Regions from separate parts of the Geodermatophilus sp. SYSU D01105 genome, predicted to be linked through region 4. Evidence: riboswitches for the same ligand, from Rfam matches in the RefSeq annotation. Region 4 holds a riboswitch; each other region holds the start of a gene.
What was found. Region 4 has a riboswitch for cyclic di-AMP ahead of ACI79I_RS17210 (M23 family metallopeptidase). Riboswitches for the same ligand answer to the same signal wherever they lie in the genome.
Positions count from the first base shown of each region.

Region 1: linked by a shared signal. The riboswitch ahead of ACI79I_RS21625 (aggregation-promoting factor C-terminal-like domain-containing protein) and the one ahead of ACI79I_RS17210 (M23 family metallopeptidase) in region 4 are both predicted to bind cyclic di-AMP.
Region 2: linked by a shared signal. The riboswitch ahead of ACI79I_RS11580 (hypothetical protein) and the one ahead of ACI79I_RS17210 (M23 family metallopeptidase) in region 4 are both predicted to bind cyclic di-AMP.
Region 3: linked by a shared signal. The riboswitch ahead of ACI79I_RS20585 (aggregation-promoting factor C-terminal-like domain-containing protein) and the one ahead of ACI79I_RS17210 (M23 family metallopeptidase) in region 4 are both predicted to bind cyclic di-AMP.

Region 1 covers NZ_JBJGYR010000029.1:19,252-21,441, forward strand. The annotation lists gene ACI79I_RS21620 (ArsR/SmtB family transcription factor) at 1-216, opposite strand, end outside; gene ACI79I_RS21625 (aggregation-promoting factor C-terminal-like domain-containing protein) at 370-810, opposite strand; cyclic di-AMP (ydaO/yuaA leader) riboswitch at 1,054-1,213, opposite strand; gene ACI79I_RS21630 (alkene reductase) at 1,406-2,190, shown strand, end outside.
Region 2 covers NZ_JBJGYR010000010.1:86,471-88,660, reverse strand. The annotation lists gene ACI79I_RS11585 (hypothetical protein) at 1-146, shown strand, start outside; cyclic di-AMP (ydaO/yuaA leader) riboswitch at 351-504, shown strand; gene ACI79I_RS11580 (hypothetical protein) at 785-1,648, shown strand; gene ACI79I_RS11575 (phosphoglycerate dehydrogenase) at 1,798-2,190, shown strand, end outside.
Region 3 covers NZ_JBJGYR010000025.1:35,752-37,941, reverse strand. The annotation lists gene ACI79I_RS20590 (LLM class flavin-dependent oxidoreductase) at 1-631, opposite strand, end outside; cyclic di-AMP (ydaO/yuaA leader) riboswitch at 840-988, shown strand; gene ACI79I_RS20585 (aggregation-promoting factor C-terminal-like domain-containing protein) at 1,227-2,108, shown strand.
Region 4 covers NZ_JBJGYR010000018.1:26,038-28,227, reverse strand. The annotation lists gene ACI79I_RS17215 (MFS transporter) at 1-874, opposite strand, end outside; cyclic di-AMP (ydaO/yuaA leader) riboswitch at 1,179-1,342, shown strand; gene ACI79I_RS17210 (M23 family metallopeptidase) at 1,354-2,190, shown strand, end outside.

The DNA.
Region 1 (2,190 bases), on a different contig from region 4:
GTCACGCAGACAGGCCAGGTGCGCCGACACGGTCGACTGCGCCAGCCCGAGGTGCGCGGTGAGGTCGACGACCCTGTGCTCGCCGAGCGCCAGGTGACGCAGGATCGCCAGCCGGGCCGGGTCGCCGAGGCTGCGGAACACGCACGCGGCGGCGGAGAGCGCGGTGGTCTCGTCGACCGACGGCTCTGGAGCGCTCGCACTCGATGTCATCGGCATTCGGCGATGACAGCGGGGATGGGCGGCCGTGTGGGACGCGGTGTGCCCGCTCCTCGAGGCGACGGGAGGCCACCCGGGTCGGGGTGGCCCCCCGTCGCGGATCAGGTCAGCCGGTCAGCCGGTGACACGGGTGACGTCGAAGGGAGCTCGTCCTCAGTACCAGCCGGTGGACCGTGAGTGGTCCCATGCCCCGCAGGGGCTGCCGTACCGCTCCCCGATGTAGATCAGGCCGGCCTTGATCTGGCGGTACGGGTCCGACGTCTTGCGGATGCCGGTGCTGGCCCAGGTCGAGTCGAGGAACTGGGGGATGCCGTACGCGCTGCTCGTCGGGTTCTGGGCATGCGGGTTCCAGCCGCTCTCCCGCTCCCACAGCCGGTCCAGGCAGCCGAACTGGGTCCGGTTGCCACCGACCTGGCCCAGGGCGTGGTCCTTGTAGGCCTGCTTCTCGCTCGCCCCGACCGCGGCCGGGCTGCCCTGGACCTCCGCCTGGGCCAGCGACCCGCCGACGGGGGCGAGAGCCAGCGAGAGGCCCAGGGCGCCGACGACGGCGAGCCGGTGCAGGGCGCGGGGTGAGTGGGTGTGCTCGTTGTGCATGGTGGTCCTCGTGCTGTGCGGGTGCCCGGCACCGTCGGCGCCGGGACGTGCGGGACCGGCCGCGCCGGTCGGCGTGTCGTCAGCTGGGCGCGCGGCACCGGCCGGACACGGGTGCCCGGCTGGGCGCCGTCGGCCGACAGTGCGTGCCGGGCGGCTGGTACCTGGGACGTGGACAGGCGGGAGCGCGACGGTCCCGGACCCTGTGGGCGCGCGGGGGCGAGAGCCCCGGGCGCGGTGGTTCTCCTTGTCTCCCCGGGCCGCCTACCGGGTCAGCTGACGGGTTCGGGCTGGGAGTGCCCTACCCGCTCCCGGATGGTTCCCGGGAGCGGGACTCACCCCGGGTGGTGCGGGTGGGTCCCCGGCTCGCACCCACCTGGTGAGTGCGACTCGGCGGCGTCCGGCGCGGGCTCCCGGGGCTCGGGAGGCGACGATCGGCCGGACGCAGTCACCGTAAGAACGCGATGTGCACCGCGCCACTCGACGGCCGACGAATCGGTGTGACGCCGTAGTGGTGCCGACGGGACGCGCGTCACTGTGAGCGTCGTGACGGTCGCGTCCCGGAATGGCGGCCCCACGGTCGAGCGTCGAACTCCCCGTGGACCTGTTCTCCCCCGTGACCCTGGGCGACATCGAGCTCGCCAACCGCGTCGTGATGGCCCCGCTGACCCGCATGCGCTCCGGTGCCTCCGGCGTCCCCGGTGACCTCGTCGTCGAGCACTACCGCCAGCGCGCCGGCGTCGGCCTGATCATCACCGAGGGCACCTACCCCAACCACGAGTCGCAGGCGTTCGTCGGCCAGCCCGGCATCGTCACCGACGAGCAGGTCGAGGGCTGGCGCCGCGTCGCCGAGGCGGTGCACGCCCGCGGCGGCACGATCGTCATGCAGGTGATGCACGGCGGCCGGGTCACCCACCCCGACGTCAACGGCGGCCGCCGCGTCGTCGCCCCCAGCGCCATCGCCATCAACGGCGAGGGGCACACCGAGAAGGGCAAGCAGCCCTACCCGGTGCCGCACGCACTGACCGTGGCCGAGGCCCGCGACGTCGTGTCGGACTTCGTCTCCGCCGCCCGCCGCGCCGTCGAGGCCGGGCTGGACGGCGTGGAGATCCACGGCGCCAACGGCTACCTGCTGCACGAGTTCCTCTCCCCGGCGTCCAACCAGCGCACCGACGAGTACGGCGGGTCGCCGGCGAACCGGGCGCGCTTCGTCGGCCAGGTGGTGACGGCGGTGGCCGCGGCGATCGGCGCCGGCAAGGTCGGCCTGCGGATCTCGCCCGAGCACGACATCCAGGACGCCCTCGAGACCGACCGGGACGACGTCCTCGCCACCTACGGCACGCTCGTCGACCAGTTGGCCCCGCTGGGCCTGGCGTGCCTGTC
Region 2 (2,190 bases), on a different contig from region 4:
TCGTGCTGGCCCTCGTGGCGCTGGTCGTCGTGCTGACGCTGACCGTGTCGCTGAGCCGGTGCGGCTCCGACGACGGCCCCAGCGGCGGCCCCGAGAACGCGATGGGGACGTCGGTGGCCGACACCCGGCCCGCGCTCTCGTCCTGACCGCCCGCGGGCGACCGGGCCCTACCGCGCCGCGCGCCGTCGGGGCGCGTGCGGATCGTCGGCGCCTACACCACCTGGCCGTCGACCGGGGGAGGCGCGACGCACATCACCCGACGAATCGACGGGCTGCGATTGTCACAAACCCATAACGCCCGTTACGGTGGTCAGGTCCGGCCGGTCCTCACGTCCCCTGCCGGGGAAGCCGAGCGGACGCCGCCGAGTCGCCCTCCGGGGCGAGCCGGGGACCCACCGCAGTACTGGGGTGAACCCCGCTCCCGGGCCGTCGTCCGGGTAGCGGGCAGGGCCGCTTCCCGCCCGAACCCGTCAGCTAACTCGGTAGGCGGCCATCGGAAGAACGGAGAGCCGCCGGATGGCGTGCCCCAGCCCTGCCGGATGCCCACCCTCACCCCGGCACCGCCGGCTCCGGGCGCACCCCCGCACGTGATCGCACGCGGCCGTCCCTGACCCGCCTCCCGCGGACCCACCCGAGCACCCTCGCTCGACCGGCGTTGCCGCCGTCTCCGTGGTGTCCCGCACCGGCCGGCTCCCCAGGACCGCCGACGTCCTCCCCCCGACCTCCCCGCAGGCCGCGCCCTCCCGTGCGCACCTGCGCCCGCACCCCCGGAGCACCCCACCCCATGGACCCCCGCACCACCACCTCTCGCCGCGCCGATCGCCGCGGCCGGATCGCCCCCTCGCGCCGTCGCCCGGCCCTCCTCCTGGCCGCCGCCGCGGCCGGCGCGGTCGTGGCCAACGTCGTCATCGGCGCGGAGCCCGCCGCCCAGGCCGACGCCGGGGCGTCGGAGTCGGTCAGCGTCGCCGCCCAGCTCGGGCTTACCGGCCAGTCCGTCCCCGTCGAGGTCGACGCGGCCCGGGACCTGCAGCCGCTCGCCGACCTCGCCGCCAGCCGCAGCACCCGCGAGGCGGCGCAGGCCGCCGCCCAGCAGGCGCAGGCCGCCGCCGACCAGGCCGTGCTCGACCGGCAGAAGGCCGAGGCGGAGGCCGCCGCCCGGGCCGCGGCCGAGGCCGAGGCCGCCGCGCAGGCCGCCGCGCGGCAGCAGGCGGAGGCCGCGGCCGCGCAGGCCGCCGCACCGGAGCCGGCCGCTCCGGCCCGCGCCGCCGCGGCCGCAGCGGGTGCGGTCGCGCGCATCACCGACACCGCCGGGAGCATCAAGCCGGCCGCGCAGGCGGCCGCCAACGCGGTCGTCTCCAACGTGCCGGGCGCCGCCGGCATCACGCTGGGCGGGACCCGCGCCAGTGCGGCCGACCCCGGTGGTCACCCGTCCGGCCTGGCGGTCGACTACATGGTCATGTCCGACGACGCCCTCGGCGACGCCATCGCCCAGTACCACATCGACCACTGGGACGAGCTCGGCGTCGAGTACGTCATCTGGCAGCAGCGGATGCTCTCCTCGCCCAACGGCTCCTGGAAGCCGATGGCCGACCGCGGGGGCGTGACGGCCAACCACTTCGACCACGTCCACGTGAACTACCGGGGCTGACGCCCCGCCGGTCGCGCCTGGCGCGGCCGGAGGCCAGGGTCCGGCCCCCGTCCGCGGGGCGACCGGGCTGGGGTGGCGGCGCTCGTCGGCCGGGTGTGGCATGGGGCTCGGGCACCGTCCCCGCACGACCCCACGAGAGGCCTCCCCGGATGAAGCTCCTGCTGCCCGACTCCGTCCCGCTGGCCCCGGACCTGCCCGAGGGCGTGCACGCGGTCCTCTACGACGCCGCGGCCCCCGTGCCCGACGAGCACCTGGACGCCGAGGCGATGGTCGTGTGGGGCAGCTCCACCGCCGACCTCGCCGCCGTCGCCGGCCGGATGCCGCGGCTGCGCTGGGTGCAGACGCTGGCGGCCGGGCCGGACGCCGTCCTCGCCGCCGGCTTCCCCGAGGACGTCGTCGTCACCGCCGGCGCGGGCCTGCACAGCGCGACGGTCACCGAGCACGCCCTGGCGCTGACCCTCGCCCTGGTGCGCCGCCTGCCCGCCGCCGCCCGGGCGCAGGCCGAGCACCGCTGGGCCCGCGAGCTCGGCGGGCTCCAGCCG
Region 3 (2,190 bases), on a different contig from region 4:
GCTGCGTGTGCTCCTTGGGCCAGAAGATGTGGTTGGAGAAGAAGCCGTCGCCGTAGTAGGCGGCCTGCTCGGCGATCTGCGGGGAGCGGATCGAGCCGTGCCACACGAACGGCGGGACGCCGTCCAGCGGGCGCGGGGTGGAGGTGAAGCCCTGCAGCGGGGTGCGGAACTGGCCGGACCAGTCCACGACGTCGGAGTCCCAGAGCCGGCGCAGCAGCGCGTAGTTCTCCACCGCCAGCGGGATGCCGTTGCGGATGTCCTGCCCGAACCACGGGTAGACCGGCCCGGTGTTGCCGCGGCCCAACATCAGGTCGACCCGGCCGTCGGCCAGGTGCTGCAGCATCGCGTAGTCCTCGGCGATCTTCACCGGGTCGTTGGTGGTGATCAGGGTGGTCGCCGTCGACAGCTGCAGGGTGCTCGTCCGTGCCGCGATGGCGGCCAGCGTGGTGGTGGGGGAGGACGAGAAGAACGGCGGGTTGTGGTGCTCGCCGAGCGCGAACACGTCCAGCCCGACCTCCTCGGCCTTCTGCGCGATCGTGAGGATCGCCTTGATCCGCTCACCCTCGCTGGGCGTGCGCCCCGTCGTGGGGTCGGTCGTGATGTCGCTGACCGAGAAGATCCCGAACTGCATCTCGTGCTCCAGGTGGTTGAGAGCGCAACTACTGCTGCGTGCAACGGTCCCACGGCCGGGGTATTCCGCCGCGGCCGGCACTCCCGCGCGAGGTACCTCACGCAACGGATGTGACCCCTGGGATTGTCACGGCACGGTAACGGCCCCTACGGTGAGTGCGTCCGGTCGGTCGTGCGTCCCCATCCGGGGAGCCTGGCCGGACGCCGCCGAGTCGTGTCCGCCTCCCGTGGACGCGAGCCGGGGACCCACCGCAGTCCTGGGGTGAGTCCTGCCCGCCGAGCCCCGCTCGGAGGGCAGGTAGGGCACCTTCCCGCCCGAACCCGTCAGCTAACTCGGTAGGCGGCCACGGAAGGAACGGAGAGCATCCGCATGCCTCGCCCACGGGCCCTCGCGGCTCGCAGGGACTCCCGGCCGCGCGCACCTCGCGCCTCCTCCCCGGCCCGCCCGTCCCGCTGACCGCGAACCGCCGGCGCCGCGCGTCCCTCCCGACCGCCACCGGCACCTCCCGACGTCGACCGCCGCACCCCGGGCTGACCTCACTTCGCTGAGATCCGGCTCGTGCGCGCCCCCACGCCCCCGGAGCACACGAACCCCCATGACCTCCCGCACGTCGCAGTTCCCGCGTCCCGCCGACGCCGACGCCCTCACCGGCGAGCCGGCCACCGCCGAGCTCGCCGCCGCCGAGCCCGCCACCGCGGAGCTCCCCTCCGCCGCTCCCCGTCGCCGGCTGCGGCTGCCGGCCCGGGGTCGCCGGCCGGCGATCCTGCTGGCCACCGCGGCCGCGGGCGCCATCGTCGTCAACGTGCTGACCACCGGTCAGCCGGCCGCCGAGGCCGAGACCGCGACGGTCAGCGCCTCGATGAGCGTCGCCGAGCAGCTCGGCATCACCGCCGACCCCGCCACGGCGTCGGCGCCCGACCTCGCGCCGCTCGAGGGCCTCACCGCCTCCCGCAGCGAGCGCGAGGCGGCGCAGGCCAGCGCCGCCCAGGCGCAGGCCGCGGCCGACCAGGCCGAGCTGGAGCGCCAGGCCGCCGAGCGCGCGGCCGCCGAGCGTGCCGCCGCCGAGGCCGCTGCTGCCGAGCAGGCCGCCCGGGAGGCCGCCGAGCGCGCTGCCGCCGAGCAGCAGGCCGCGCAGGCGGCCCGGGCTGCCGCCGCCGCTGCTCCGGCCGCGGCCGCCGCCCCGGCGCGCAGCGGGTCCTTCAAGGACTACGCCATGAGCAAGGTCGGCAGCGCCGACCAGTTCAGCTGCCTGGAGAAGCTGTGGGGCAAGGAGAGCGGCTGGAACCCCAACGCGCAGAACCCCTCCAGCACCGCCTACGGCATCCCGCAGTTCCTCGACTCCACCTGGGCCGGCACCGGGATCGCCAAGACCTCGGACGGCTACCGCCAGATCGACGCCGGCCTGATCTACATCGAGGAGCGCTACGGCTCCCCGTGCGGGGCCTGGTCGCACTCGCAGTCCACCGGCTGGTACTGAGCCGACACCGCGCGCGTCCCGGACGCGCACTGCACGCCGAGAGCCGCACGCCTCCCCGGGGAGGGGTGCGGCTCTCCGCGTC
Region 4 (2,190 bases):
TCACCAGCGCGCGCCCGGCCGGCGAGGTCCGGACGCTCAGCGGCGCGTACCCGAGGCGGCCGAGGAGCTGCCCCGCGCCGAGCAGGCCGAGCGTGGTGGCCGCCAGGGAGCTGGAGAACCCCCGGCCGGTCAGCAGCGGGATGAGGGTGAGGCTGGCCGCGTAGAGGCCGAAGGCGGTGAGCGTCAGCGCCCCGGCGAGCAGCAGGAACCCCGCCGTCCGGACCTCCGACGGGACCCGCCGCCGGCCCTCCGCCGCCGTCGCAGGTGGGCGCGCCCACGCCGCGGGGAGGGCGAACGCGTGCAGCGGGACGGTGACGGCGGCGAGCACCGCGGCCAGCACCAGGTACGTCCCCCGCCAGGAGAACGCCGCCAGCAGCGCGTCGGTCAGCGGCGCGAAGACCGTGCTGGACAGGCCCGCCGCCAGGGTCAGCGCCGTCAGCGCCCGGACCCGGTCCTCCCCGTACCACCGGGCCAGCGCGGTGAACGCCGCCTGGTAGAGCACCCCCGCCATCGCCACCCCGGCGACCAGCCACGCCAGCAGGAACCAGCCGTAGCCCGGCGCCAGGGCGATGCCCACCGTCGCCGGGACGGCGAGCAGCGATCCGGCGGTCATCACCCGGCGGGGACCGCGCCGGTCGAGCCAGTGCCCCACCGGGATCCCGGCCAGCGCCGAGACGACCAGGCCCGCCGAGAACGCCGCCGACGCCGTGGGGGCCGACCAGCCCGTGTCGGCGGTGATGTCGGCGAGGGCGACGGGGAAGGCGTAGTAGAGGACGCCCCAGCTGGTGATCTCGGTGACGCAGAGCGCGACGAGGCCCCGCTGCCGGCCGCGGCGTGTCGCCGGCGTGTCGGGCCGGCGTGTGCGAGATCTCACCCCGGCCGCCCGGCACGGCTGCGCGCGCGTGCGGGGACCGGCGCGGGGCGCTGCCGGCCGGTCCGGGACACGGTCCACGTCTACCGGAGTCCGCGCAGGTGGGCGACGGGGTGCCGGGTCCTGACGGCAGGTACGGTCGGTGATCACCGGCCCGCGGGCACCCGATCACGGCGCGTAGCTGGGGGTCGCCCGATCGGGCAAGCAGGCGCGCCGTGGGCGTTACCCGATCGTGACCGGTCCTGCGCGGCGTAGTAGCTTTCCCGACGGCCTTGCCGGGCTCAGCTCCTCGGGAACCGAGGGCCTCGGCCAGGCCCCGCCGAACCGCCGACGACCCCTCCGGGTCCAGGCGGACCGGGGACCCACCGAACTCCTGGGGTGAGTCCTGCCTGCGCCTGGGGACGCAGGGAGGTAGGGCGCCGTCCGGCCCGAACCCGTCAGCTAACTCGGTAGGCGGTCGCGAGGATGGGAGAACCGTCGCCTTGGCGACCCTGCACCACCTGAACACCGAGCCCCGCCGTGCGCCGTCACCGAGCCGCCGCCTGCGCTCCCCGCGCCGGACCCTCGTCGTCGCCGCCGCGCTGGCCGGCCTGCTGGCCGGCGCGCCGGCCGCGGTCGCCGCCCCGAGCACGCCCGCCTCCTCCGAGCAGGACCAGCTGGCCGCGCAGGTGGCCCGCATCCAGGAACAGGTCGCGGCCGCCGAGGAGCAGCTGCAGCGGATGACCGTGGAGGCCGAGGCGGCCGCCGACGCCGCGCTGGTCGCCCGCGCCGAGCTGGCCGCCGCCCGCGCCGAGGCCGAGCGGACCGCCGCCGAGCTCGCCGACGCCCAGGCCGCCGTCGCCGGCGCCGAGCAGGCCATCGCCGACCTGGGGCGTCAGGCCTACATGGGCGGCGACACCCGATACGGCGACGTCCAGATGCTCCTCGACGCGCAGAGCCCGACCGAGCTGCTGCAGCAGGCCGCCACGATGGAGGTCATCGGTGACCACCGTGCCGCCCAGCTCCAGGCCTTCCTGACCGTCGAGCAGCGGGTCGAGCAGGCCGCCCGCGCCGCCGAGGACGCCGTCGCCCGGCGCGACGCGGCCGCCCGGGCCGCCGACGAGGCCGAGGTCGCCGCCAACGCCCACCTCGCCGAGGCCCAGGCCGAGTTCGACGCCCGCTCGGCGGAGAAGGCCTCCCTGGAGGAGCAGCTCCGCCAGGCGGGGGAGCGGCTGCTGGCCTCCCAGGGCGCGGCCGACCCGGGCGCGGCGTGGAGCCAGCGGCAGTCCCAGGCGCAGGCGCTGTCCAGCGCGCAGAGCTCGACCGCCATGCCGACCGCC